Regions from separate parts of the Halomonas sp. AOP43-D1-4 genome, predicted to be linked through region 1. Evidence: riboswitches for the same ligand, from Rfam matches in the RefSeq annotation. Region 1 holds a riboswitch; the other holds the start of a gene.
The links. Region 1 has a riboswitch for thiamine pyrophosphate ahead of thiM (hydroxyethylthiazole kinase). Riboswitches for the same ligand answer to the same signal wherever they lie in the genome.
Positions count from the first base shown of each region.

Region 2: it holds a riboswitch for thiamine pyrophosphate, as region 1 does, so the genes downstream of both, ACT3RQ_RS11435 (sodium:solute symporter) here and thiM (hydroxyethylthiazole kinase) in region 1, are expected to answer to the same signal.

Region 1 covers NZ_JBQSVY010000005.1:64,357-79,246, reverse strand. Annotated here, with positions in the region: gene glnA (glutamate--ammonia ligase) at 53-1,459, opposite strand; gene ACT3RQ_RS06865 (acyltransferase family protein) at 1,947-2,975, opposite strand; gene ACT3RQ_RS06860 (alpha/beta hydrolase) at 3,141-4,016, shown strand; gene ACT3RQ_RS06855 (hypothetical protein) at 4,081-4,386, shown strand; gene ACT3RQ_RS06850 (hypothetical protein) at 4,769-5,422, shown strand; gene ACT3RQ_RS06845 (metal ABC transporter ATP-binding protein) at 5,716-6,450, shown strand; gene ACT3RQ_RS06840 (metal ABC transporter permease) at 6,434-7,324, shown strand; gene ACT3RQ_RS06835 (metal ABC transporter substrate-binding protein) at 7,346-8,410, shown strand; gene ACT3RQ_RS06830 (LysR family transcriptional regulator) at 8,407-9,279, opposite strand; gene ampC (class C beta-lactamase) at 9,427-10,590, shown strand; gene ACT3RQ_RS06820 (cupin domain-containing protein) at 10,723-11,388, shown strand; gene ACT3RQ_RS06815 (DUF6164 family protein) at 11,385-11,750, opposite strand; gene gloA (lactoylglutathione lyase) at 11,752-12,285, opposite strand; TPP riboswitch at 12,514-12,609, shown strand; gene thiM (hydroxyethylthiazole kinase) at 12,634-13,434, shown strand; gene thiE (thiamine phosphate synthase) at 13,434-14,048, shown strand; gene ACT3RQ_RS06795 (LysR family transcriptional regulator) at 14,045-14,890, shown strand, end outside.
Region 2 covers NZ_JBQSVY010000009.1:89,804-104,693, reverse strand. Annotated here, with positions in the region: gene ACT3RQ_RS11460 (DUF3581 family protein) at 1-89, shown strand, start outside; gene ACT3RQ_RS11455 (potassium/proton antiporter) at 218-1,957, opposite strand; gene ACT3RQ_RS11450 (hypothetical protein) at 2,069-2,455, opposite strand; gene ACT3RQ_RS11445 (CoA-acylating methylmalonate-semialdehyde dehydrogenase) at 2,684-4,183, shown strand; gene ACT3RQ_RS11440 (hypothetical protein) at 4,246-4,542, opposite strand; TPP riboswitch at 4,851-4,955, shown strand; gene ACT3RQ_RS11435 (sodium:solute symporter) at 4,945-6,333, shown strand; gene corA (magnesium/cobalt transporter CorA) at 6,330-7,298, shown strand; gene ACT3RQ_RS11425 (zinc-binding dehydrogenase) at 7,376-8,554, shown strand; gene ACT3RQ_RS11420 (proline racemase family protein) at 8,578-9,600, shown strand; gene ACT3RQ_RS11415 (DUF1289 domain-containing protein) at 9,650-9,850, opposite strand; gene arfB (alternative ribosome rescue aminoacyl-tRNA hydrolase ArfB) at 9,877-10,293, opposite strand; gene ACT3RQ_RS11405 (D-2-hydroxyacid dehydrogenase family protein) at 10,365-11,312, opposite strand; gene ACT3RQ_RS11400 (flavin reductase family protein) at 11,416-11,841, shown strand; gene ACT3RQ_RS11395 (hypothetical protein) at 11,867-12,031, shown strand; gene ACT3RQ_RS11390 (NAD(P)H-binding protein) at 12,282-12,911, shown strand; gene ACT3RQ_RS11385 (DJ-1/PfpI family protein) at 13,142-13,711, shown strand; gene ACT3RQ_RS11380 (ribbon-helix-helix domain-containing protein) at 13,849-14,211, shown strand; gene ACT3RQ_RS11375 (hypothetical protein) at 14,296-14,637, shown strand; gene ACT3RQ_RS11370 (DUF3820 family protein) at 14,640-14,858, opposite strand.

The DNA.
Region 1 (14,890 bases):
AATAAAAAACCCCGCCGAAGCGGGGTTTCAAAGCTATCGCGTTACACCGCTATTAGCAGCTGTAGTACATATCAAATTCGATGGGGTGCGTGGTCATGCGAATACGCTCCACTTCTTCCATCTTGAGTCCGATGTAGGCATCAATCATATCGTCGGTGAACACGCCACCTTCGGTCAGGAACGCACGGTCAGCGTCGAGCGCTTCCAGGGCCTGGTCCAGGCTGTTGGCAACGGTCGGTACCAACTTGCCTTCTTCTGGTGGCAGGTCGTACAGGTTCTTGTCCATGGCATCGCCAGGATGAATCTTGTTCTTGATGCCATCGATACCCGCCATTAGCAGGGCAGCAAACGACAGGTACGGGTTAGCGGTCGGGTCAGGGAAGCGGGTTTCAACGCGCTTGCCTTTGGGGCTTACCGTATAGGGAATCCGGATAGAGGCGGAACGGTTACGGGCACTGTAAGCCAGCATAACCGGCGCTTCAAACCCCGGCACCAAACGCTTGTACGAGTTGGTAGAGGCGTTGGTGAAGGCGTTCAGAGCGCGTGCGTGCTTGATCACACCGCCGATGTAATACAGCGCCATTTCCGACAGGCCTGCGTACTCATCACCGGCAAACTGGTTCTGACCATCTTTCCAGAACGACTGGTGAATATGCATACCAGAACCGTTGTCGCCAACCAGCGGCTTGGGCATGAAGGTCGCGGTTTTGCCGTACGCGTGGGCCACGTTGTGGATCACGTACTTCATTTCCTGAACTTCGTCCGCCTTCTTCACCAGCGTATTGAATTTAACGCCGATCTCGTTCTGCCCCGCATTCGCCACTTCGTGGTGGTGAACTTCAACGGTCTGACCAATCGCTTCCAGGGTGTTACACATAGCGCCACGGATATCGTGGAAGCTGTCGACCGGAGGAACCGGGAAGTAACCGCCTTTAACGCGCGGACGGTGCCCCAGGTTGCCGCCCTCTACCTGATTACTGGTCGCCCAGGCGCCCTCGTCGGAAGAAATCTTGTACATGGAACCCTGAATATCAGACTTCCAATGTACTTCGTCAAAAATAAAGAATTCAGGCTCCGGACCGAAGAAAGCAGTATCGCCCAGGCCGGTAGACTCCAGGTACGCCTCAGCGCGCTTAGCGATAGAACGCGGGTCACGGTCATAGCCCTGCATCGTGGCAGGCTCGATGATATCGCAACGCAAAATCAGAGTAGCGTCTTCGGTGAAGGGGTCGAGGAAAGCAGTGCCGTCTTCCGGGCGCAGGATCATGTCGGATTCGTTAATGCCTTTCCAGCCCTCGATTGAGGAGCCATCGAACATTTGGCCATTCTCGAAGAACTCTTCGTCTACATCGCGGGCAGGCACGGTAACGTGCTGCTCTTTACCACGAGTATCGGTGAAACGCAGATCCACCCACTTAACATCATGTTCTTCAATTAGCGCGAGAGTCTTGGCTGACATTGTGCCTCCGATATGGGCGTGGCTTAAAGCATGTAACAGTAAGCTATCGATAAAAGTGTTATTAGACAAACCCCGTCATTTAATAAAGTGCGTGCCTGACAGGCCTATCCTTTTTATTCGCTTAACGTTTGCCTGAAATTGAATCACACATCGCCTAGCGATCATTTCAAACCGGCTATTGTTGTAGCACGCCGAGAGGCATCTGCCTACGGTGGCTAGCCGCTGACAAATATAATGCAGAGAACATGCCAACCCTGCACCAACATGTCCTACGAAATCACTAACCTGTTGTTTTAAAGTATATAAAAAATGCGCCTGCATGCCTCTCTATGACGCATAAATATTTCCCGAGGCTTCTAAACACACGCTGACCTGTTTTTTTGACCCAAAATAGATCAAATATAAGTATAAGCGCACCTAATTGGCGCATAAAAAGACATTGAGCGCCCCTCTCAGCTTCCAGCCCACCGCACGGCGCGTCAACGCCCTACACTTTTAGCCGCTTGCCAAACATCATGGCCCCGGCTTTTGTGGTGTTCGCCATTTTATTGAGCAGGATAGAGCCCGTGGCACCCATCACTATCAGCAACAGCACGTAAACCGTGATAGGCAACGCCAACGGCATCACCAACGCATCGGTAATGGCAAAAAACATGGGGTGCGCCAGGTAAATACCAAACGAATACTGATTGATATAGCGCACCCAGCGAGGCGCTGTAATGTCTTTTAAATAACGCATCGCTACAAGCGTTGAGAGCATGAACAGCGGTATCACCCACACCTCCTTGGAGGAGAACTGCAACCACCCCGCCACACTGGCCGCGACCAGCAAGCAAACCAACACGACCAACCACAAAGGCCACGACAGGTACTGCATCCATAAAGGCCGCAGCGGTGCCTGGGCTCCACTATCAAAGGGGTAGTAACGCACCAACACCAGGGCCAGAAAGAACAGATATATCCAGCCCAGAGGCGCCACCCAGAGCAGATACCCCGGCAGCGCCACACCCAGCCAATACGCTACTCCCCAGTACGTCATACTCACCCAACAACTCACCCACAGCCACGGCACCGGGTTAAAGCGCCACAGCTGCCAGCGGGTAAACAGCCAATAAGCGATATAAAACTGCATGGCGATAATCAAGAAATAACCGTGCCACCCGGCGAAAACAAAGTATTCCAGCGCATTGGCGGCAAAGCCTACTGGCTCCCCTGCCATATACAGCTGAACCCACTCGGCCGTCGAGTAGATAAAGCCATATACCAGATAAGGCAGCATGACGTACTTCACCCGTTGGGCCAAAAAGCCAGGCGGCACTGCCTTGCCATAGCGCATGGCAAACACAAACACTGAAATGAACAAAAAGATCGGCGTGCCCAATACCAGCGGCAGGCGCATCAGGTCGGTGGCCAGGTTATCCACACGCTGATTAACGTGGTCCAGCAAATGAAATAAAAACACGGCCACGCAGCCGTATGCACGCAACCAGTAAATTTCCTCTATCCTTTTATGCATACCTGCTCCGTGTATGCCTGACATTCGCCTGCGCTGAACAGTCTCGGCGGGTACGGTGTACGACGCTATAACCTTGCGATAATTCCCGGAGGCTGTTTGTCGCTCTTCTCATTTTCAAGTGTATTTCACGGGTTGTTACGTTCCTTGTTGACCAGCCTGGCAGCCCTGGCGGGCCTATGGAGCCTGTTTAACACCGCCGTTGCTGGCGAGGTGCACTACGCCACCTTTGACTCGCCCACGCTGGGCCACGCCTACCCTTACACCGTGTATCTACCCGACCATTATGACGCCACTGCCGCCGAGCCTTACCCAGTGGTTTATCTGCTCCATGGCTCTTTTGGCAACGAACGAGACTGGCTAGCCAAGGGCAACCTTGCCCAAACTGCTGATCGTTTGATTCGCGCTGGACACATTCCGCCGGCCGTTTTCATCATGCCCGGTAGTCGCAGCTGGTGGGTAGACGGCCATAATGAGGCCGCCCGCAGCGCCTTTTTTAACGACTTGATGCCGCATGTTGAAAACCAGTACCGAGTGGGCGCCACGCGAGCGCTTCGCGGCGTAGGCGGACTATCCGCCGGAGGGTTTGGCGCGCTTAATTTTGCCCTGGAAAAGCCCGAGATGTTTGCCGCCGCCGCAGCGCTAAGCCCGGCAAGCTATCTTCCGTATCCGCCGAGCAACTCCTCAGCACACCGCCATCCCGCGTTCTTGGATGAACAAGGCCATTTTGATACGGCTTTATGGGACCAGCTCAACTACCCCGCTTACCTTGAAGCGTATCGCATTAACGTAACGCCCCGGCCCAGCGCAGAAGAGAGCGACATCCCGATCGTGCCACTTTACATTAGCGCAGGCCGCAGCGATGTGTACGACGCCGAGTTTCACGCCCGTAAGCTACGCCAAGCCATGGAACGCATTCAACCTAATGATGTACGCTTGGACCTCTACCCCGGCGGGCACACTTGGCGCGTTTGGCGTGCCAGTCTACCTGCGGCCTTAACCTTTATGTTTCAGCATATTGGCAAAGGTCCCATTAACCCATAACTAGCAAAACTAATAAAAACCAAACTACACTTGTGTTTTTCGGCCCACTTACAAGGAAACCACGATGCATCGACATATCGAATGGGAAGACCCCGGCAAAGACAGCGTATCCAAACTGTTTGCTAACGACCACCATGAACACGCCCGCATTGGCACCGGCGATATTTTATCCGCCCGCTACCAAGGCAAAATTGTCCACGTAAAAGTGGAAGCCTACCGAGAAGAAGACGCCGTTAGTATTGGCAGCGTTGCCGCCATCATGGACACCAAAGGCCACCATATTAAAGGCCTTCCTGATCTCAACATCGGTGACATTGTCCGGCTCCCCGATGACAAGCGCGCCTTTGAACACTGGGACAAGGACAAATAAGCGGTTCCAGCACCGTTATGACAAAGAGCCTCCATTGAGGCTCTTTTGCTTAAAGCTGAACGCTAGCGTTAATTTCAAGGCAGCGCTAAAGCCTCGCCACCTTTCAAGTATTAACCCATTCAAGCAGCGCGGCAGTAACCGTTAGCGCACCCGCGATGGAGGGATGGCCATCTAAATACCCCCAACTCATTATCGCTCGCGCAGGGATCAACTTTTCCATTATCGCTCATATCGACTACTGACGGTTCATCCCCGCCTGTGCGGGGATCGCCTTTAAGCGCCATTGACCTTAGTCATACTTAGCGATTAGCCGCCGCGCAAACCGCCTTTCACGTACATGCTACGCTTAATGCCATCCCCCTTTGATGACAGGACTTTCCCGATGCGTTTACACCCTCTTTTAGGCGTACTGCTGTGCGTTGTGGCACTGCCAGCCTTGGCGCAAACAACCGATGAGTGGGCGGGTTACGACGATGTATTTGAGCGCGGTGCGCGGCAGGCCAATATGTGGGAGTGGGGCTGGACAGGTATTTATGGCGCAAGCCTTGTAGTGGATGCTTACCAGGCCAGCGAAGCAAGCGACCGCGATGACCGTTTTGATGCGCGGATCGGTGTGGTGAAATCAGCCTTGGCGCTTGGCGGGGTGTTGCTGGATAGCCAGCCACACCAGGCGGCGTTGGCGCAGTACGAGCGTTTAAAAGCCCGTGGTGAGCTAAGCGGTGTGCAAGCGCTGGGGTTGGAACTTGCCCAGGCCGAGCGGGCACGCCGTGGCTGGGGTGAGCGGGTGAACTCACTGGTGATCAACAGCATTGCGGGCGGTATTATTGCGGCCGATGGCCGCGAGCGCGACGGGGCGATGAACTTTGCCATGGGCATGCTGGTCAATGAGCTTCAGATTTGGACCCAGCCCAACCAGGCGTCATCCGCTATTAACCGTTTTCAGCCCGCCCGCGTTTCGCTTGGCCCAGTGACGATGGACGGTGAATATGCGCTGCTGGTCTCTCCCCAGCAGATTAGCGCTACATGGCGTTACTAAAACGCCCTGTGGATAAGTTACTTTGGGATGAGTGTGTGAGCGCGTTTGTCATTGTCACGACGCGGTAAGCACGTAAAATATTCAGCAATTTTTTTGGCTTCGCCAATTGTTATGTTATAACTTATTCTATTATTAAGAGGGTACTCTGTGAGTCATCGCACGCACCGCCATAACCGGGAGGGGCCTTGCCACTTCTCTTTAATGTCATTGTCGGCCACGAAACGGCTGCTACTGGTGACGATACCGCTTGTGGCGCTGTGGGCGCTGGTGGTGTGGGCTGGTGGGTGGCCTAAATGAGTCAGCGCACAACATCACGCTTACAGCTTAAGAATTTGCACTTGGCCCAGGGGCATCGCACCGTGCTTGAGCATGTGGATGGCGATATCAGGCCGGGGGCTATTACGGCGTTAGTGGGTGCCAATGGGGCCGGTAAAAGCACTCTGATCCAGGCCATTATGGGCGAACTTCGCCCGGCAGGTGGCAACGTCATATGCAGCGTTCCTTCTGAGCGCCGTGCCTGGCTGCCCCAGCAGTTGGCGCTGGACTTAACCTTTCCCATGAGCGTGGAGGAGTTGGTCATGACCGGCAGTTGGCCAAGCCATGGGGCACTAAAAGGCTACTGTGCGGCGCACTACCGTAAAGGTCGCGACATCATGGCGCGCTTGGGTATTTCGCACTTGGCTCACCGCCCGTTAGGCGAGCTTTCCGGTGGCCAGCGCCAGCGGGCCTTGATTGGGCGTACGTTAATGCAGGAAGCCGAGCTGTTACTGCTGGATGAGCCTTTTGCCAACGTGGACAGCGACACGGTCGATATTTTAATCCGTATCCTGCGCCAGATGGCCGATGACGGTACGACGATTATTATTGTTCTGCACGATATGGACCATTTACGCCGCTTGGCCGATGAAATATTGATGTTAAACGGCGGCCATGCCCGCTGGGTGGCACCCAGTGAACTACATCATCAGCCACTGCCCGCCCAGGCAGTACCTTTTACACTGGGGGAGCACCATGCTGGAACTGCTTAATACGTGGCTGATTGCGCCGTTTGATTACGGCTTTATGCGCCGCGCGGTGGTCGGTGGGTTAGCGCTGTCCATTGCGGCCCCGCCCTTGGGCGTTTTTCTGGTGCTACGCGGCATGAGTCTGATCGGCGATGCCTTGGCGCACGCCATTATGCCGGGCGTGGCAATCGGCTTTTTACTGGCCGGGTTCTCGCTGCCCATTATGAGTATTGGCGGCGTATTGTGCGGGTTAATGGTGGCGCTACTTGCCGGGGCAGTATCGAAGATAGGCGGCCAGCGTGAAGATGCGGCCATGGCGAGCTTTTTTATTATCTCGCTGGCGGCGGGGGTCATGCTGATCTCGATGGGAGGCAGCAGCGTTGACTTAACCCACGTTCTGTTTGGGTCGATTTTGGCCGTTAACGCCACTGCATTACTACTGATTGCAGGCATCAGCACGCTGATTCTGGTGACCCTAGCGATCATCTTCCGCGCGCTGGTGGTGGAGTGTTTGGACCCGCTTTTTTTACGCGGCCAAAACCGCCGCAACGGCTGGGTGCACAGCGTGTTTTTAGCCTTGCTGGTGCTCAACATGACGGCGGGCTTTCAAACGCTGGGCACGATGATGGCGGTAGGTTTAATGATGCTGCCCGCCACTGCCGCGCGTTTTTGGAGTAGGCGCCTTGAAGGCTTGATGGCGATTGCCGTTGTGATCGCCATGGTCGCCAGTACCGGTGGCTTGCTGCTCTCTTTTCATCTGGATATTCCCTCGGGGCCGAGCATTATTCTGCTGGCCGGCGTGGGCTATCTTTTCTCGGCGATGTTTGGGCGCTACCACAGCCTGGCTGCCCGGCTAAGGCGTAAAACAGCCCCGCTCAGTGCTGAGGCATCTACGTAACATCATTCAACAGGAGTCGGTATGTCTTTACGGTTATCTTCGCGCTTATTGGTTGGCGTATCCGCCATGTTGGCACTGCCCGCGGCCATCGCAGCAGACCGCGTTCAGGTGGTGACAAGCTTCTCCATCCTGGCCGATATGGTCGAGAACGTGGGCGGTGAGCACGTTGAAGTAACATCGCTGGTGGGGCCTGACGGTGATTCGCACGTCTACTCCCCTCGCCCAAGCGATGCACGCGCACTGACAGAAGCGGATCTTGTGGTATTCAACGGCCTACTGTTCGAAGGCTGGATGGAGCGGCTCATTGAATCCAGCGGCTACAACGGCGCATTGATAACGGCCACCGATGGCATTAACAAGCTCGACTACCATGATCATGGGCACGACCACGGGCATGACCACGACCATGATCACGGACACGACCATGATCACGGACACGACCATGCGCATGGTGAATTTGATCCTCATGCCTGGCAGGATATGGCCCAAGCGCGGATTTACGTTGCCAATATTCGTGACGGGTTGATTGAGGCCGATGAAACTAACGCCGATGAGTACCAAGCTAACGCCGATAATTACCTGGCCAGCATGGCAGAAGTCGATGCTGAAATTCGTGAGCTCATCAGCGAGATCCCGGCCTCAACCAGCGTGATTACTGGCCACGACTCCTTTGGCTACTTCTCGAATGCTTACGGCGTCAACTTTTTGGCACCTACCGGCTTATCAACCGAAGTAGAACCCAGCGGCGCCAGCATGGCCGAGCTGGTGGACGTGATCAACGACCAGAACGTACAAGCCCTGTTCCATGAAAACATGACCAATCCTGCGGTCATTCAGCAACTTTCTGAAGAGACGAGCCTGCCGATTGCCGGAACACTGTATGCCGATGCGCTCTCTTCCGAGGGCGAAGCGAGCACTTACCTTGGCATGATGCGCCACAATGCGGTAGTGCTGCACGAAGCACTGGCCCAACCGGGCCATGATGACCATGCGCATGACGGCCACGACCATGCACATGACGATCATGACCATGACCATGACCATGACCACGGGCATGATCACAGCGAGCATAGCCATAGCCACTAGGCATTGGTTGCCAGGGTCAGCCACTCTCTAAAACAGGCCATGGCCTGGGTTTCTGGCCGCGACTGTAAGCGCGTCAGCCAGTACCCGCCTAAACTCACCGCGGTGCTGAACGGTTGTACCAAAGCACCGCTGGTGAGCGGGCGTGAGAACATTGAAGGCGGCGCCAGGGCAATGCCTGCACCCTGCTGTGCGGCTTCTATCATGGCAATAGAAGAGTCAAACACGATACTTCTTGGCACAGAAACACTGCTTGATAACCCCGCCGCCAGTAGCCACTGCGTCCACTCATCGGTGCGATAAGAGCGTAGCCATGTTTCACCCACGACATCAGCCGGCGTCTTTAGCCGGGTGGCGATGTCAGGCGTGCACATGACCGACAGCGAGGCTGGCAACAAGGGCTGGGCCGCAATACCGTGCCAGGCGCCCGTTCCAAAGCGGATAGCAAAGTCGAACCCGTCCGCAGCCATATCCGTACGGTTGTTATGGGTCGAAAGGCGCAGATCAATAAACGGATAACGCTCCTTAAAGTCAGCAAGCCTGGGCAACAACCAGCCGACGGCGAACGTGCCCACCGCGCCCACATTCAATACCTCCCGGTAGTTCTGCTCGCCTAATTGATCCAGCGTGTGCGTAATCTGATCAAACGACGCCTTGAGGACCGGCAGTAGCATTTCGCCCTCTTGCGTTAACATCAGCCCGCGCGGCAGGCGGGTGAACAGCGCTACCTTCAACTGGCTCTCCAGCAGTTTTACGTGATGACTTACGGCCGCTTGCGTCACGCATAGCTCGGCAGCCGCTCGGGTAAAACTCAGGTGCCTGGCCGACGCTTCAAAGGCACGCAGGGCTTTTAGTGGTAAGTAGGGACGCACGACACAGACCCCCAAATTTTTCTAATGGCTTATGCAAAATATCGCTGTTTGTCACCTTGTACGGTTCGCCGTAACGTAAGCAACGAATCAGCGGGGCCAACACCCGATGTTAACCAACAACACGTAACGGGTTTTCTGATGAACAAGATGTTAACAGCAAAGAATGCGCTTATTGTGGCAGGTTCGTTTCTTATCAGCGCTTTTGGCTATGCGAATGATGATCCGCGCAGTCTGCCGGTGGCGTCGGTGGTCAACGACACTATCGTAGCCTTGATGGACGCGCACAGTATCCCGGGCATGGCCGTAGCGGTGAGCGTTAGGGGCACACCCTATTACTTTAATTATGGGGTCGCCGATCAAGAGGCTGGCGTGCCGGTAACTACCGATATGCTGTTTGAGCTGGGTTCCGTCAGCAAGACGTTTACGGCGACGCTGGCGGCTTACGCTCAGGCCAGCGGTGCTCTGTCACTTTCTGACTCCGCCAGCCAGTACCTGCCAGCCCTTGAAGGAAGCGCCTTTGATAACATCAGCCTATTGGAACTGGGCACCTACACGGCGGGTGGGCTGCCGTTGCAGTTTCCAGATAGCGTCAACAACGAAGACGACATGGTCGCCTACTACCGCCAGTGGGCACCGACGTATGCGCCCGGCACCCATCGACTCTATTCAAATCCGAGCATTGGATTACTCGGTTACCTGACCGCCCAGCGGCTTGGAAAACCTTACGCCCAGTTGATGGAAGCGCACGTGTTTTCAGCACTCGGCCTTGAACACAGCTACTTGCAGGTACCTGAAGACGCGCAGGCGAACTACGCCTTCGGGTACTCAAAAGAGGGTGAGCCGATTCGGGTGAACCCCGGCGTATTGGATGCAGAGGCCTACGGGGTAAAGTCGAATAGCGCCGATATGCTGGCGTTCATTAACGCCAACATGGACAACTCAGCGGTGGATGAACCGCTGCGCGAAGCACTGGAAGCAACCCGGATGGGTTACGTCAACGTGGGCGATATGACCCAAGGCCTCGGTTGGGAGCGCTATGCCTACCCTGTGTCGCTTGACCAGCTACAAGCAGGCAATTCAATGGAGATGGTGCTGGAGGCGAACGAGGCCGAGCAGCTTCAGCCACCGTTACCGGCAGATGACGATGTGTGGTTTAACAAGACGGGCTCAACCAATGGCTTTGGCGCTTATGTCGCCTTTGTACCCAGCCAGCAAATAGGCATCGTGATGCTCGCCAACCGCAATTATCCCAACCAGGCACGTATTGAGGCCGCCCACCATATTCTGACGACGCTTGCGGCGACGCCCTGAAAAAAAACCGCCTTTATGCCACGAGCCTTCCTAAAGGCTCGTCATTAAAGCGCTCTTTTATGCATTGCATTTTGGGTGGTGGATAAGGAGACTTGCACTACCGCGATCCCCCCACTGCAAAGAGCCAACACCATGCGCCTTAACGCCGACTTTAGCCACTTTGCCTGCGTAACGCCGGACCAATATCAATGGGTCGATTCGCCCAGTGCAGGCGTCACACGCATGATGCTTGATCGCATCGGCGAGGAAGTCGCCAGAGCGACCAGCCTGGTACGCTACGCGCCCAATAGTCAGTTCACCGCACATACCCACGACGGCGGGGAAGAGATCCTTGTACTAGAGGGCGTGTTCGGTGATGAACACGGCCGCTACCCCGCGGGCACCTATCTGCGTAATCCTATCGGTACGGGCCACACCCCGCACATAGGCGATGAGGGCGCGCTCATCCTGGTGAAGCTTCACCAGTTTGCAGCCAATGACATTCTTCAACTGGCCGTTCCTGCTCACCGTTTACCTTGGCAGCCGGACCGTCGCCTAGGCATTACCTATAAAATGCTGCATACCTTTCACCAGGAGCGCGCCAGCCTGGAGCGGTGGGAGGCGGGCGTGACGATTGCCTACCCGACGCTGGGCGGTGGCCTGGAAGCGTTTGTTCTGGAAGGCACCTTGTGCGACGGCGATACCGAATACCCGACGGGCAGCTGGTGTCGCTACCCTCCCGGCGCCGCTCCCCAACTTAGCGCGGGCAGCGAAGGGGTCAAACTCTACTTAAAACGCGGGCACCTGCGGCTTGATTAACGTGTCAGGCCAAGAAATGGCAGCAGCGTAAGCAGTACCACCATGACGACCGCCACTATTACCAGGGTGACCTGAAAGGGATGCGCCGCCAAGCGGCGCCATAAGGTAGGTGCATCGCCTTGGCTCACGGCCTCGGCGTGCGCTTGCCGAGCCTTGGTGAAGCGCTCGGCTTGATACACCGCCAGTGCCGCTTCGGCCGCCTCACGCTGGGTTTCATCACGCAGCCAGATAGCGTCCACCCCTAAGCGGAAAAAACCGGCCTGCGTTTCATAGGTATCAAAACCATGTTCTGCCAGTAGTGAGCGGACTTCCATGGCTTCTTCATCGGTAACGTAGCGCAGCCGAAACAGCAAGTGTGCCATATCAGTCGCCCATCGCCGCCATTAGGTCGGCCTGGATAACTTCGATCCAGTAGCCGTCCGGGTCTTTCACAAAAATGACGCCCTGCATTTTGCCTTGGTCCGCCCGCTTTATGAACGTCACATCGTGCTCATCAAACCACGCCTGGGCCGCTTCCAAGTCCGGCACGCTAAAGCAGATATGTCCAAAGCCCTGCGGTTCGGCATTGCCATCGTGGTAGGCAAAATCGTCCTGGTCTTCGGTGCCCCAGTTATGGGTAAGTTCTAACAGCCCCTTTTGGCTGAAGGTCCAGGCCGTACGCGCCTGGGTATCTTCCGGCACCTGGTCGTTGGCTTCCAGGTTCGCCAGAAAGTAGAGCGAAAACTGCATCTCTTCGAAATCCAGCCGACGCAGCACCTGCATGCCAAATACCTGGGAGTAAAAGGCCAATGAACGCTCGGGGTCTTTCGCCCGCAGCATCGTATGGTTTAAGCGAAACCCTTGGGTTTTCGCAGGGGCCGGACGAACGCCTTTATGCTGTTCACCTTGCAAAGTCATCTTGGGCTCCTTGTGGGAATTATGCTGTTAAATGAATTGATTGAGCGGTTATCTTTGACAAAAACCATACCGTGTACAAGCCTATCGCTAACCGTTTCACACCGCATGATGCCGTTGTGATGACATACCATGAGGGCAGAACAGCCATTATTCCAGCCCCGCTTACCCTACCGGCCTCCCCTTACACATCGTCTGCGCTTTACAGCACCGCCCAAGGCAAGGATAGTAGCCTGACGACAGGGGCGCTTGAGACTCTCAAGCTGAGATGCACCCTTAGAACCTGAACCGGATAATACCGGCGTAGGAAGTCGCGGTGTCATCACACCCGATCTACGCTGTGAGGTGGCCATGACATCACTCCCGCTGAGCGACGCGCTTTCCGCTGTACAACGCACCACGCCGTTAGTGCACTGTATTACCAATTTTGTAGCGATGAACAGCACGGCTAACTGCCTGCTGGCTGTTGGCGCTTCCCCAGCCATGCTGCATTCAACTGAGGAAGTCGCTGAGTTTACTCGCTTGGCCGGGGCACTTTCGATCAATATCGGTACACCTTCACCACACTGGGCAGAAGGTATGCAGCTTGCCGCCAGAACGGCCAACGAGCGCAATACCCCTTGGGTATTGGACCCGGTTGCGGTGGGCGCCACCTACTACCGTCAAACGCTTTCACAAACGCTATTGGCTTTTAAGCCCAGCGTGATCCGTGGCAATACCTCAGAAATCATGACGCTTTCCGGCTTGACCCACGCGGGCCGTGGGGTGGATGCCACGGCCTCTACGGATGAAGCGCGTGAGGCCGCCATTAACCTCGCCAAGCAGCAGCGCTGTATTGTCGCGATGACCGGCGTGCAGGATTTTATTACCGATGGCACTCAGCACTGGCGTCTGAGCGGCGGGCATGCGCTTATGCCGCGTGTCACTACGCTTGGCTGTGCGTTAAGTGCCACCGTTGCCGCCTTTGTAGCGGCCAGCCCCGGAGCTCCCTTGAACGCCACGTTAGCCGCACTTACAAGCTTTGCTATCGCGGGTAGCCGCGCTGGACAACAGGCGGCAGGCCCGGGTAGTTTTCAGGTAGCCCTGTTGGACGCCTTGTATCAGCTAACACCTACAGACGTCCGTCAGTTTACCGGGCTGGAGGAAGGCTAATGCGTTTTGATCTTTCGCTTTATCTGGTCACTGACGCTCAACTCTGTAAAGCCGCAGGGCTAGAGCGCACCGTGATTGAGGCCGTCAAAGGGGGCGTCAGCTTTGTTCAACTGCGCGATAAACACGCAAGCGATCCCGACATGATTGAACAGGCCAAGCGTTTGAAAGCCGCCCTGGCGGGTAGCGGGGTACCGCTGGTGATTAATGACCGCTTGAACGTTGCCTTGCAAAGCGGCGCCGATGGGCTGCATGTCGGCCAAAGCGATACAGCGGTTCAAGAGGCACGGGCAGCCATGGGGCCAGAGGCAATTATCGGGCTTTCGATTAATACGCTTGAGCAGCTTCACGCAGCCCCCGTGGCCCTGCTCGACTACGTGGGCCTGGGCCCGGTGTTTACCACCCAAAGCAAGCAGGACCATGCTAAACCGTTGGGGTTTGAAGGCCTGGCTCAATTAGCCGCGGCCTGCACCTTGCCAAGCGTGGCCATTGGCGGGCTCAAGGCTGAACACGCCCAGCAGGTCGTTGCAGCCGGTGCCAATGGCTTGGCGGTTATCTCCGCCATTTGTGGCCAGCCTGACCCTTACCAGGCCGCACGGGCGTTGGCTCGGCCATGAACCAGCTCGACCATATTGCCGCTTTTGTCAAAGTTGCCGAGCTTGGCAGCTACACGCGGGCCGCTGAGGCGTTGGATCTTTCCCGCACGCGGGTATCACGCGTTGTCATGGCCCTTGAAGAGACGCTCGGGGTGCGGCTTATTCAGCGCACCACGCGGCGCCTGCATTTAACCGCCGAGGGCGAGCGCTACCTTGCGCATGCCCAAGCGATTTTACAGGCCCTTGATGAGGCTGCCGCCGACGTAGGCAGCGGCATTTCTGAAATAAGCGGCCGTTTACGCATCAACGGCCCCATGAGTTTTGGCATGCGCCACCTCTCCCCGCTGGTGGCGCGCTTTATGGTGGCATATCCTGGCCTGGATGTACGCCTGGATTTAGGTGACCGCCGCGTGGATCTTCTCGAAGAGGGCTACGATGTGGCCATTCGTATTGGCAACCTGCCCGACTCAAGCCTGATCGCCAGGCGCCTGACGCGCTGTCAAATGCTGTTTTGCGCATCTCCGGCGTACCTTGAAACCCATGGCGTGCCGGCAAATGCAGAGGCGCTTGCGCACCACCGCTGCCTGCGTTACCGCAGCGATTTAGCCAATAGCAACTGGCGTTTTGAACATATGACACTGACACCCCAAGGCCCGCTTGAAAGCAACAATGGCGATGTTTTAACCCATGCCGCCGAGGCAGGCATCGGTATCGCTCATCAACCCAGCTTTTTGGTAACGGAGAGCATTATCGCTGGGCGGCTGGTTCAGGTACTGCCGCACATCCCCCCCAAGATGCTGGATATTCATGCCATTTACCCTGCGCGACGCTTTTTACCTGCCAAGGTAGAGCGGTTTATTGAG
Region 2 (14,890 bases), on a different contig from region 1:
TCAGTGGCCTTTGTCATTATGACGCCGCTGAAATGGCCGCCATTGTTGATGAGTTTTACCGGCTTAAAGCCGCCTACGAAGCTGCCTGAGTTGTTTCTGCAGGGCTAGTCCAGCAAGAACTGGTTCTGAAATGCGATTCTTGCAGGACATTTTTGCAGCACGTTGAGGTATTTCTAAAGGCCACCCGTTAATAGCGGGTGGCCTTTACGTATGGGTGTCAGGCGGGGTGTTGCTCTACAGTGAGTTCTGGCTGACTGATGGCCAAACCTACCGTGGTAATGCGCCCATCAAGTACGCCTTGAACGGAGAGGGTCACGTTTTCCAACGTTATTGAGTCACCTATGCGCGGTTCGTCCGTCAATCGCTCACGCAGAAGCGCGTCTAATGTGCAGTGCATATCACGGTCTAGCGTAATGCCATAGGAGTTAAATACTTCGTCAACGTTGGTGTTGCCTTTCAGATGCAATATTTGATTGGGGAGTTGGTAGTTGTCGACCGTGGCTCCCTCCGCAAAAATACAGTCAACAAACGGCAGAACCTGTGAACGCAGCACGACAAACAAGTGATCGCCTGGCTGTAATTGAGTGGACCCGCGCGGTGGGATAACGTCTTTGCCACGGGTGATCATGGCCACCACTGTGCCGTCAGGCAGTGCGAGTTGCGATAAACGGCGGTTGGCTGCACGAGTAAAATCGCCTAGCCGATACTCCACAATGTCGGCGTCAACATCCTCCAATGAAGTAATCTCCAGGCTGGCGGCAGGCACAACAGGCGGTGGTTCGGTAAGTTTCAGTTTACGCGCCAAGTAAGGCAGCGTAGTGCCTTGAATCGTGGCAGAAATTAATACCACGAAGAACACCACGTTGAAGATAAGTTCAGCGCCTTCCAGGCCGAAAATCAGTGGGAAAATAGCCAAAATAATGGGCACTGATCCACGCAGGCCTACCCAAGCAACCAGCCCGGTTTCGCGGTTCGTAAAACCGAACATTTTAAGAATGGGAGTGACGGCGAGTGGGCGAGCCACCAAGGTTAATATAGCCGCGATCATCAGGCCTTCCAGCCATACATCCAGTAGGGAAACAGGATTAATCAGCAGCCCAAGCACCACGAACATGACGATCTGACTCATCCACGCTAATCCGTCATGAAACAAAAATGTGCTGCGCTGAAAGGCAATCGGGCGATTGCCGATCATGACGCCTGCAATAAAAATCGCCAGGAAACCACTGCCTCCAAGGTTCGCAGCAACGCCAAAGGCGAAGAGCCCACATGCCGCAACCAGAACGGGATAAAGGCCCGATGTGACCAGATGAATACGGTTAATAAGTTGAACGGCTGCCCAGCCGACCAGCAAGCCGACGGCGCCACCTACCCCGATTTGCAGGATAAAGAGTTTTAACAGGCCCACTCCAAGGGGCATATCGTTAACCAGTACTTCAAGTAATCCAATGGTTAAGAAAATCGCCATCGGGTCGTTGGATGCGCTTTCAATTTCAAGCGTAGACTTGAGTCGTTGATTAATATGGATGCCAGCATTACGCAGTAATGAGAAAACCGCAGCGGCGTCGGTGGAGCCGACGATGGCGCCGAGTAATAAACCATCCAACAAGGGGAGCTTTAGAATATAAGCAGCAGCAACCCCGGTAATCATTGAGGTGATCAAAACGCCGAGCGTGGCCAATAGCGAGGCTGGCTTCCACACCAGGCGGATTGAGGCGAGGGGCGTTTGTAAGCCGCCATCGAACAGAATCATTGCCAGTGCCAACGTGCCTAGCGCGTGTGCCAAACCAGGGTTATTAAAGTCGATACCGCCAATGCCTGCTTCCCCCGCAAGCATACCGGTTCCTAAAAACAGTACGAGTACCGGCATACCCAAGCGAGCTGACAGCTTGCTTGAAATAATGCCGACCAGTAGCAGGATGGCTGCTAGTAAAATAAGTTGGTCCACCAGAAACATACGCACGATTCCTGAAATAACTTGATATGGCCAGACCTTTTAATAATAAATGCCTGGTGTCATGTCCGTGGCAAAGAGGCGTTACGCGCCTCTGTTAACCGTCGTTATTTGTTAAGCGTAGGGTGGTGCTCTGCAGGGAGGAAGGCCACCTGGTAAGCCTGGGGTCGATGAGCCAAGGGTATTCAATACGCAGTGATAAACGGCAGGCGCAATACCAGGCCATCTTTCATGGGCGGGCAGAGCCACCCCGGTATCATTTTGAATTACTACCGGGTTTTGGCGTCGCTTGTCATGGCCCAGACTAAGGCGATTAAGTGGGTTAGCCAGCACGTTCAGCGGCTTGGCGTGGTCTTCCAGGGTTGAGTGATGAACTGGCTCAGCAGCCCGCGGCATCGCCTCGTGAGGAGCGGCGCACCACAGCAATAGCGCCAAGCTCCAGAGGCCCACTTGGCCGAGCCGGAGAGACGTCATAGCGGTGGGCATGTATTGCTGAGGCAAAGAGACATCTCCTGGGTGCGCCGTATTATCATCCCTTATTGGGAGGGGAGGTCAAGCGGTTAAACATGCGTTTGCACTGTCTTTGGCGTCTTGTCATCGCTAATCGGGATTGTCACTAACCGCTAGTTGACGTTTACGTTAACTTGCTGATATACCCTATTCTTGGCCTTGGGGCAGCTATAGAGACTGCCTCTGTTACAAACACAATCATAATCAGGAGCAAGCGTAATGGCCGTTCGCGAAATTCCCATGATCATTGATGGTCAAGCCGTCCTGTCTCAAAGCCAGGAGTGGCGTGATGTGGTTAATCCGGCGACCCAAAAGGTGGTTGCCCGGGTGCCTTTTTGCACGGCAGAAGAAGTAGAGCATGCGATTGCAAGTGCCCATCATGCGTTTAGAGAGTGGCGCAAGGTACCGCTTGGAAAGCGCATGCGTATTATGCTGGCGTTGCAGGCACTGATTCGTGACAACGCCGATGAACTAGCCGCCTTAATCACCGAAGAGCATGGCAAAACGTTGCCAGACGCCAAAGGTGAAGTAGGGCGAGGTCTGGAGGTGGTCGAACACGCCTGCTCGATTACCTCGCTCCAGCTAGGAGAGGTGGCCGAGAACGCGGCAAGCGACGTCGATGTTTATACACTACATCAGCCGCTAGGCGTAGGGGCCGGTATTACGGCCTTTAACTTCCCTATCATGCTGCCCTGTTTCATGTTTCCACTGGCCATCGCGACAGGCAACACCTTTGTGTTGAAGCCTTCTGAGCAGGATCCCAGCTCGACCATGCGCTTGGTGGAGCTTGCCCATGAAGCCGGTGTGCCAGCTGGGGTGTTGAACGTGGTGCACGGCGGTCCTGAGGTTGCCAACCAGATTGTCGATCACCCAACGATTAAAGCGCTATCGTTTATTGGCTCAACCCACGTCGGCTCATTGCTTTACAAGCGGGCGGCAGATGCGGGTAAGCGTATGCAGGCGATGATGGGGGCGAAGAACCACTGTGTGGTTATGCCCGACGCAAATCGCAGCCAAGCCATCAACAATCTGCTGGGCTCAGCATTTGGCGCCGCAGGCCAGCGCTGTATGGCTAATTCGGTCGTGGTGCTGGTCGGTGAGGCGCGACAATGGATTGATGATATTGTGGATGCTGCAGGCCAGATGAAAGTGGGGCCTGGCACTCAACAGGATGCCGATTTAGGGCCGCTGGTATCGCCTGCCGCCAAGGAGCGGGTGTTAGGTCTTATCGAGACCGGTGAAAAGGAGGGCGCAACGCTATTGCTTGACGGGCGTAACTGCCAGGTACGCGATTATCCGAAGGGCAATTTTGTGGGGCCGACGTTATTTACCGATGTGACTGCGGAGATGACCATTTACCGTGAAGAGATATTTGGGCCGGTACTCTGCGTTGTCAACGTGGAAACACTCGACGAAGCGATTGCGTTTATTAATGCTAATCCTAACGGCAACGGCACGTCTATCTTCACGAATTCTGGCTGGGTGGCGCGGCGCTTTGAAACTGATATAGACGTGGGGCAGGTGGGTATCAACGTGCCAATCCCGGTGCCGGTTGCCTATTTTAGCTTCACTGGCTCACGTGCTTCAAAGCTCGGCGATTTAGGGCCAAATGGAAAACAGGCGATCGCCTTCTGGACGCAAACCAAAACGGTAACGGCACGCTGGTTTGAGCCTGAAAACGTTTCAAGCGGTATCAATAGTACTATTGCATTAAGCTAACGCTTACTTACTAAGCAGTCACTGGTTCTTGTGGGGGCCAGTGACGTTGTTGTATTCAAGGCTTAAAAATCATTCAGCAGGCTCAAGCTTTCTTCCAGTAGCTTTTCAATCGGCTTAAGTTGGCTTTCATGCAATACGAGTAGAGACGGCGCCTCTTTCGTCGGTGACCTCTTGCCCTTCGGCTTTGGCATGGCGATCATATTTGCTAAAGGCATCGCCAAAATGGCAGGGCCTTCAGAGGGTAGCGGAGCGTTTTGCTTCATGGCCTGGTCGAAGTCTTTTACCGCGCGCTTTACATCATCTGGCGTATTTAAAACGTAGTCAGCATGCTGTAGATCGCTGGGCTCGCAGCAGAGCATTGAGCCGCCCTTGCGTATGCTCCTTGACTTCGGTGTATGACATAGTGGTTTCCTGTAAGCGCGTCGCTTATTCTCCTGTGCGACGCTTGTAACATTAATGTTTTATAACACTAATGGCAGTAAGCTACTTTTATTTTGTAATGCTTTGACTCAGTTTACAGCAGCTTTTGTTAGTCTAGACAACGTTGTAGCGAATGAATAGCAGAAGTAAACCGTTTTCCTGTTAGCTATTTAGCGGCTAGGATACGGCGCGAGTAGCTGCTCATTTTGACGGTTAGCTCGCTTTACATCAGGATACGCTCTCAATTCACTGTCGCCAGGGGAGCCACGTTGCGTGGCTGAGAATGCTATGACGCAGACCCTGGAACCTGAACCGGTTAGTACCGGCGGAGGAAGTGCGACATGCCATACCTAACGTCAGCCGTGCTAGGCGCGGCGCTCTGTTGCTTTGCATTTTTAGGCCTTAAAGCCCGTGGGCGTAAAGGCTCATTGGATGACTTTGTAACCGCTCGTAATTCACAAACCAGCACCACGCTAGGGCTCTCTTTTGTTGCATCTGGTATGGGGGCCTGGATTTTGTTTGCGCCGCCAGAAATTGGCGCTTTTATTGGCCCATTGGCCTTGGCAGGCTATGCCCTTGGCTCCTCACTGCCTTTTATCGTCCTTGGCTTTTATGGTCCGTCTATACGCCGGGCTCTCCCTGAGGGGCGGAGCATCGCTGAGTTTGCTGAGGCGTGCTATGGGCGCGGAGTGCGCCACTGGGTAACGCTGGTTTCCGTGGTGTATATGGCCTGCTTTTTAGCCGCTGAATTAACCGCTATTGGAGCGATCACCTCGCTGCTTTCTGATGTTCCGTCGAGCTGGGTGATTATTGGAGTAACGCTCACTACGTTGCTTTACACGGTAAGCGGTGGGCTGCGCGCAAGCCTGGCCACTGACCGTTGGCAGGCATGGTTGCTGCTTGCACTGTTAGTGGTGGTTTCCAGCGTCACCCTTTGGCACTTGCCTGCCATGCCGAGCAGTGCGGCATGGCCCTCTATCGCCACTTCTGATGCGCTTAGTGTGGCACTAACGCTTGTCATCGCGGTTACCGCAGCGAACTTGTTTCACCAGGGCTACTGGCAGCGGGTATGGGCGGCACGTGATGACCACAGTTTGGCCCGCGGGGCTTGGGTAGGAGGGGGCGCCACGGTCATGATCGTTATGGTGATTGGCGGTTTGGGTATGCTTGCTGCCATGAACGGTGTTCCGCTGGGCGAACCGCCCATGCCTTTTTTTGCACTGCTCAATAACGCGCCACCCTGGCTAGCTATAACGGCACTAGTGCTTGCCGTTACATTGGTGGCGTCCAGCGTAGATACGCTACAAAGCGGTATTGCCTCACTGATCGTGTCGCGCAGTGAACAGCCAAGCGTTTCTATCGCGCTCACACGCTGGATGACCGTTTTACTTATGGTGCCTGTCGTGGTTGTCGCACTTCAGGGTGTGTCTGTTTTACGTCTTTTTTTAATCGCTGATTTAGTCTGCGCTGCAACCGTGGTGCCCGTGCTGCTGGGCTTGTGGCGGCGCATGACGCCTCTTGCGGCTATCGGTGGCGGCATGGCGGGTCTATTGGGTGCGATCTTGCCTGGGTGGATGAGTCACGCCAGCATAAGCGAAGGGATAATGGCGGCAAGCTTTCCGAACAGTGTACCCACACTAGCGCCGTTTCTAGGTGCTTTGTTAGCTTCCACGGTGGTAAGCGTGTTATTAGCGTATTTAAGAACCCCTTGGAACCAAGGACAGTTATGATTCGCAGTATTTTGACGACCCCTGATGGCGAAACCCATGAAGGGAGCGAAGAGCTTTTTGTCACATGGCAGAATACCCCCGGCAGTCATATATGGATCGATATGCAGGGGGAATCAGCAGAATCTGCTGAGCGGCTACTGGGTAAATTTGAGTGTCACCCCATGGCTATTCAGGATGCCCATAAAGAGCGCTTACCACCCAAAATAGAAGAGTTTGATAACCACGCACTGATTATTTACCGCGGTATTTCATCTTTTGATGCCCAGCTAAACTTTGTTCCTCAGCAGGTCTGCTTTTTTATTGGTGAGTGCTTTCTAGTGACGCTACATCCAGGCGTTGCCATGAGCATTGAGCGGCTCTTTAAGGAGCATGGTAAGACGTTATTAGCGAAATCACCGGAGCAGGTGGCGCTCAAGGTGATGTATATCTCTGCTGGGTATTACATTGATAGCCTGCTTGAATTTGAAGCGGAATTAAGCGATTTAGAAGATGAATTACATGAAAATGGCAACGATGTATTAATGCGCAAAATTACCATGTACCGCTCCCGGCTGGTTAAGATGCGGCGCGTGTTTAATTATCATAAAGGGATTACCCAAGAGTTAACTGTCTACGACTATGAGCACGTCCCGCGTGAGGAAAGTGAAACGCTGCATGCCATTAACGATGTTGCCGAACGTTTTGAGCGGCTTTATACGCTTACTCAGATGTATTACGACATTTGCGGTGACCTAGTAGACGGTTACATATCAATCTCGTCGCACCAACTGAACATTACAATGCGCGTTCTAACGGTCATTACGGCGATTTTTGTTCCGTTAACGTTTGTTGCCGGTATCTACGGGATGAACTTTGACTACATGCCGGAGCTGCACTATCGCTATGGCTACTTCTTCATTTTAGGCATGATGGCAGGAATCGGTGGCGTGCTGATTTGGGTGTTCAGGCGAAAGGGCTGGTTCTAATTCAGCAGGCTTTTAAGGGGTAGCAAGAGTTTGCTATGGTCGGCTAGTCTTATTCCTTTGTATCAAGGAGCCTGACAATGCCTGAATCTACCGCCGTTTCTTCTACGATGGCTGCCATGCTCTTGGTCGGGCATGGTGGCGTCGAACAACTGCATTATCGTGAAGACGTCAAAACGCCGTTGCCCGGCCCAGGTGATGTTCTGGTCCAGGTGACGGCGACCGCGAAAAACAATACTGACCGTAAAGCGCGTGAAGGCCTGTATCCCACCAAAGAGAAAGGCGACGTGACGTCCTTTGCCATGGGTGGCACGCCCACCTTAACGTTTCCGCGTATTCAGGGGGCAGATGTAGCCGGGCGTATCGTAGCGGTAGGCGAAGGCGTGGATGCCGAGCGGATTGGCCAGCGTGGCCTGCTTGATTTCAATATTTATGCGGATGAGCGCCGGGATATCAATCTCACTCCCGACTACTACGGCCATGGGGCCGATGGCGGCTACGCTGAGTATATTGCGGTACCCGCAGACCAGTTCCACTCCATTGATAATCCCGAACTCCGCGATGCTGAGCTAGCCGCGATGGGCATGTGCTCCTATCAAACGGCGTACCATATGATGACCTCGGCACACATCAAGGCTGGCGAGCGCGTGTTGGTAAGCGGTGCCAGCGGTGGCGTAGGTACCGCGCTCATTCAACTGTGCCGTATTGTCGGTGCTGTTCCTTATGCGGTCAGCCAGCCTGATAAAGCCGCTGCGCTGCAAGCGTTAGGCGCCGAAGCCGTCATTGACCGTGGCGACCTGCCGACCTTTGTTAACCGCGTCTTAGAAGCCACTGGCGGAAAGCCAATTGATGCGGTGATGGACTTGGTCGGCGGCGAGATGACCGATCTGTTTATCGACACCATGATTGTTGATATGCAGCACCGCCAATCCTATCCGCGCCTTTCCATAGCAGGGGCCAGCGGCGGTAATCTCAGTGAGATCATGTGGACGCGTATTTACCTTTACCAGGTGCAGATATTTGGCGTTTCTCACGGTACTCGTGAAGAAGCCGAGCAGCTAATCGCCTGGATTCGTAGTGGTGAACTCAAGCCTGTTCTCCATGCGGCGTTCAAGCTTTCTGAACTGCATGACGCCGAGCGCTATTTTGTTAATCGGGGCAGCAATTATCTCGGCAAAATTGTCATTGTTCCGGATGCGCAGTGGGATACCCACGGCGCACCTTTTGCACTAACAAACGCTCAGGAGCAACGCCTTTGAAAAAGATCCATACGCTTCAATTAATGGATACTCATGCGGGTGGCGATGTCAGCCGAATCGTAACGGGCGGGATTGATGCTCTGCCGGGCGCCACGGTGCGGGAGCAAATGGAGTACCTGCGCGATGATGCCGATGGCTTGCGTCGCTTGCTGCTGGAAGAGCCCTACGGTATTCCGGAGATGTCGGTGGACTTACTGGTGCCAGCGACGCACCCTGAGGCCGCCGCAGGTTATATCATTATGGAAGTGATGGGCTACCCGATCTATTCAGGCTCCAATACCTTGTGTACGGCAACCGCGGTGCTTGAGTGTGGGATTGTGCCTAAGCAGGAAGGCATTCAGCAGTTTTCGTTGGAGGCCCCGGCAGGCCTGGTACATATTGAAGCGCGTGTGCATAACGGCGTGGTCGAGTCGGTTACCTGTGAGGGTTTGCCCAGCTATATTGATACCTACCGCGATACCATCCAGGTGCCTGGTATCGGCACCGTGACGTACTCTGTCGCCTATAGCGGCGGCTTTTACGCGTTAGTGGATGCTGCCGAGCTTGGTTTTAAGCTTATTCGTGAAGAAGAGCAGGCACTTTCGGCCTGTGCGCATAAAATTGTTGAGGCCTTGCAAGCTCAACGCGGCTTTTCCCACTACACGCTGGGTGATGTAGGTCCGCTGCCTTTCCTGCATTTTATGGGCCCCGAAGAGCAAGTGGGTGAAGGGTATGTACGCTCTCGTTCAACAACCTACGTTCATCCAGGTGTGATTTGTCGCAGTACTACCGGCACCGGCACCTCCGCCAGGCTCGCGTTAATGAACTACGAAGGTCGACTCAACATAGGGGATAAACTGGAAACGGTCTCGCTACGTGAAACCGGGTTTATTGGCACGTTCACAGGGACTCATCAGGAAGGCGCCTACCAGGTGGTTGAAAATACGATTACCGGGCGCAGCTATGTGCTGGCTCAGTCGGATATCGTGATCAACTGTGATGACCCTCTGGTTGCTTGCGGTGAGCTGCACCATATTTTGAGCGACCGCCACTCTGTTAACCACTAATCTGTTAATCAATACCCTGTTAATCACTGCTCTGTTAATCACTACTCTGTTACGTCGGGTGGCTAATCTCGGCTAACGCGATATAGCCCTGCGCTTCCAGGCGCTCCCAGACCGGGGCTTTTTCGGCCTCGGTCATTTGGCCCCAATAGGCAATTTCATTCAGCGTACGGCCACAGCCTTGGCACGTATTTGTCGTGTCTAGCTGGCAGTGCTGGATGCAAGGAGAGAGCGGTCGGGAAACGGTGGTCATGCGCAATTCACTTGACTCAATAGCGCTTACGCAGAGGAAACTTTACCACGTAGCGATTTTATTTTTCCTTTGCGGGTCTTGTGGTCAACGCGACGTCGCTGGGAGCCTTTGGTGGGTTTTGTCGGGCGGCGTACCTTTTGCTGCCGAGTCGCGCTGATGATCAATTCTTTCAGGCGAGCAAGGGCATCTTCTTTATTAAGCTCTAGCGTGCGATAACTCTGCGCCTTGATAATCACCACACCCTCTTTACTGATGCGTTGATCATTGAGTGCTATCAAACGTTCTTTATAAAACGGCGGCAGGGTAGAGCGTGAAATATCAAAGCGCAAATGTACCGCTGACGCCACTTTGTTGACGTTCTGACCGCCTGCACCCTGAGCGCGAATTTGGCTAATATCAATTTCCCAGTCGGCCAAGGCAACATGGTTGGAAATAGTGAGCATCAAGTCCTCTGTGTCACAGGTGAGTAATAAGGCTAGCACACTTGACACAGAGGTGGTCGCAGCGACGGAGTTTAAGAGGCGAGATTAGTGACCGGCTCACCGTTGCTAAATGCGACGACATTCGCAAACGCGTCACCAAAGTAGAGCTCGTAGCTATCTTTTTCGACATAACCCAAGTGAGGCGTCGCCACGCAGTTGGGCAGGGTGAGCAGAGGATCGTCGCAGGTCGGCTCGCTATCAAAAACATCAACCGCCGCGCGTCCAGGTCTGCCTACTTCGAGGGCGCTAACTAATGCACCTGATGCAATTAACGGTGCGCGACTGGTGTTTACCAGAAGCGCTGTGGGTTTCATGCAGGCCAAATGGTCAGCGGTCACAATACCCCGCGTTTCATCGTTTAGGCGCAGATGTAGGCTAAGCACATCGGCACGTTTAAAGAGATCCTGCTGGCTCTCGGCAACCGTTAACCCGGCGTCCATGGCTCGTGCTCTGGTGCCTTCGCGCCCCCATACCAGCACGTTCATTTCAAATGCCTGTGCGTAACGGGCCACCAGGCTACCAATTTTGCCCAAGCCAAAAATCCCCATTGTGCGGCCTTTTAGCCCGGTGCCTAGGGTTTGTTGCCAGCGGCCAGCTTTAAGGTTTTCTACTTCTTCAGGCAGGTGGCGCATGCCGCAAAGTACCAATCCCCAGGTTAATTCGGCCGCCGCGTGCGGCGAGCCTTTACCTGTCATAACGGTAACGCCGTGGCGCTGACACGCTTTTAGGTCGACATGGGCCGCACCGCCCCCGGTTTGGCTAATCACTTTTAAATTGGGTAAGCGTTCAAGCAGCGCTGCAGTGATAGGGGTACGTTCACGAATTAACACAAGCGCATCCGCGCGATAAAACCGTGCCACCAACGCCTCAAAATCGGTCAGCGTATCGTGATAAATAGTTACGTTGTGCCCGTTGAGCATTGCATAGGCATCCAGATGGCGTACACAGTCCTGGTAATCATCAGGTATCACGATATTCATTGGCAGGTCCTTGGTCAGTGTAAGATCATCGAAAAAAGCAGCGCCGATAGCGTGCTGTTATAAGGTGATACTACTCTCGCGCTAGGCAATCAAGGATCAACGAATGAGCGACTATTTATTAGAGGATTCCCCGTTAAGTGCTGGCATGATTTACCGTCTACTCTCGGGAAGTATCTGCCCTCGCCCGATTGCATGGGTGGCCACACAGGATGTCAGCGGGAAAGACAACCTTGCCCCCTTTTCGTTTTTCAATGTGGCAAGTGTAACCCCGCCTGTTTTGGCCTTTTCGCCACTTCTGGATGGCAGTGGGCAGCCTAAAGATACCCTGCGCAATCTAGAGGAGTTGCCGGAGTGCGTAGTGCATATTGGCAGTGAAGCGCTGATTGAAGCATTGAATACAACCAGTGCCAGCCTGCCCAGAGAGGAAGATGAGTTTACGCTTGCAGGGCTTGAAAAAAACTCTAATGCCAGGCGTCACAGTGCCACGCATTGCTGCCTCCCCAGTTGCCTTTGGTTGCAAGCTTTATGATCTGATTCGCTTTGGTGACCAGCCTTTGGCAGGTACGCTCGTGCTGGCGCAGATAGTCTCTATTCATATTGACGACACCTTATGGGATGGCCGTCACGTGGATATCGATTTACTCAAGCCGATTGGCCGACTAGCGGGCAGCGACTACGCTCGCGCCACTGATCGCTTTGCTATTGAGCGCCCGGCTTAGGGAACTGCTTTTGCCTTGGCCTACCAGGTTTGGTCCGAGCCCAGCACCTTATGAGTGTGCATGAGACCTGCACTGTCGTTGCCACAACACAAGACACCTACACGTTTAGCTTAATGCTGCTGCAGTGTTTTCTTTCAGCGAGCGTGCTCTAAGCACGTTCGCTGCTTTACGCTCAAGGCTTGATTTCTCCAAGCTGTGGCTGCACTAACTAATGAATAGCCCGTGAATATACGTAAACCAGAGAGGCAACATGACCACATTAGTAATAGGTGCCAATGGGCAGATTGGTAAACAGTTTTGTGAACTCGCCCAACAGGCTGGGGAGCCGATTAAGGCAATGATCCGGGATGAAAGCCAGGCAGAGTGGTTCAGCGAGCGTCAGATCCCTATCATTGTGGCTGATCTTGAGGGTGAGTTTGAACACGCCTTCGAGGATTGCGATCAGGTGATTTTTACTGCTGGCTCAGGCCCGCATACTGGACCGGATAAAACGCTCATAATTGACCTTTATGGTGCTATCAGAGCCGCTGATATCGCCAGTGAAAAAGGGCTTGATCGCTATATTATGGTGAGTGCTATTCGCGCAGAACATCCGCTTGAAGCACCCGAAAAGATGCGCCCTTACATGGCCGCCAAGTTTGCAGCGGATAGCCATCTACGTTTTGCCAAGGTTCCCCATGTCATCCTTAAACCAGGCCCCTTGACTAACGAGAAGGCAACGCACGGGTTTGCCGGGACAATGGAGGCATCTCCTGAACAATCCATTACCCGGGCAGATGTTGCCCATGCCTTGCTGCACGTTGTGAAAACACCTACGTTGAAAGACAAGGAGTTCACGCTCTTGAACGGTAAGGAGCGTATTAGTGACTTGGTGCGTTGAGCCTGAGCATCACATAGTAACGATCTAAGCTTCCCCTTACCCTTGGCAAATTATGGCTTGAAGAGCGCCACATGAAGCGTGCCATTATGCATTTACCGGTTTGACCGCGTATTTTCGCTATAAAAAAATCAGTGTAGTAATGGCGTACTACCGCTATCGAAAACGCGCTTGCTAGGCTTGTTGGGCACATGCAACGTGTGCACAACGACAAAACAAGAAGGAGTACGGAGATGACCAGCAAGCGCATTCTGATGATTACCGGTGACTTTACTGAAGATTACGAGACTATGGTGCCTTTCCAGGCATTGATGGCTGTTGGTCATCAGGTTGATGCCGTTTGCCCTGGCAAGGCATCGGGCGACACCGTGGCGACGGCGATTCATGATTTCGAAGGTGATCAAACCTATTCTGAAAAACCTGGCCACCGCTTTGCGCTCAATGCCGATTTTGAGCGTATTGATCCCGCTGATTATGATGCGCTGGTGGTGCCCGGCGGGCGTGCTCCGGAATACCTGCGCTTGAATCAGGATGTGTTGGCGATGGTTCGGCACTTTTTTGAAGCCAACAAGCCTGTTGCTGCGATTTGCCACGGCGCGCAATTACTAGCCGCTGCAAACGTGCTCAAAGGCAGGCAGTGTTCGGCATACCCGGCTTGCCAGCCAGAAGTTGAGTTGGCAGGCGGGCATTTCGCCAGCATTGAGGTAAGTGAGGCGGTAACCGATGGCAATCTGGTGACGGCGCCCGCTTGGCCTGCCCACCCAGCTTGGCTTGCTCAATTTATGGCACTGCTAAACCAGTGAGCGCTGGGCCGTTAGCATCATCATACAAAGCAAAGCTTACGCGCCTACCTAACAGACATGCACCTAGCAGACATTAGGCGCGTAGTGTATTTTCCCGCTATGCTAACGGCTTACCTGAATGTTTAGAGATCACACCCATGTGCAAACTCTTTATTCACGCCAATCCTGAATTATGGTCCAGTGCGACGCATTCACTGCGTATTGATGGCATGGTGACGAGCGTGCGAATGGAGCACTACTTCTGGCTCATTTTGGAAGAGATCGCCACGCGTGATGGTATGAATACGGCTCAACTGATTACTCGCCTGTATCATGAATCTATCGATGCCGGACACGACTTGGGCAACTTTACCTCGTTTTTACGCGTGTGTGCGCTACGCTATCAGGCGCTTCAACTAACGGGAGATATTCCCACTCAGCATGAGATACCGATTGCGACGCTGGATGCTGAGGAGATCCTCGTGCGTGAAGGCCGCTCTAGGCGCCGCCAGGTTCACTAATCACTGACCGTCTCAGCGTGATAGTGAGTAGCGATAAAGCCAGTACGTGAGACAGTACGTGAGACAGACATTAACAGGGTTTTTATGACAGATGTTGCGACTGCCGTGCGCCAATTACTCACCACGGCACCCGAAAAAACATTACCGATCACCTATCAGCAAGTGGCTGCGGCGTTGGGTCTGACACCTCCACGTACTATTCAGCGGGTGGCTCAGGCGCTAGAGCAGCTTATGCGCGATGATGCTGCTGCCCATCAGCCGTTTATCGCCGCGCTGGTGGTAAGCCGCCGGGGCGATAATATGCCCGCCGCTGGTTTTTTTGAGCTGGCCGTAGCGCTGGGGCGCTTCCCCGATGACGCCACGCAACATGCCAAGGCGTATCGTCATGAATATCAGCAGGTATTGGCGTCGCGCTCAAACGCGTAACCTTACTTGGACGGCTTGCGTAACGGCTCCAGCAAGTCGCTTAACCCATTATGGTCAATTTCCTGCATTAGTTGCAGCAGTTGGCCAATCTCTCCCGATGGAAAACCTTCCCGCGCAAACCAGTTAAGGTAGGGTCCCGGCAAGTCGGCAATGAGCCAGCCCTGGTGTTTGCCAAACGGCATGGTGCGAGTTACCAGTTTTTCAAGGTCTTCAGGTCTCATGTCTTACTTTCCTTTGTGCGTGTCTATCGCAT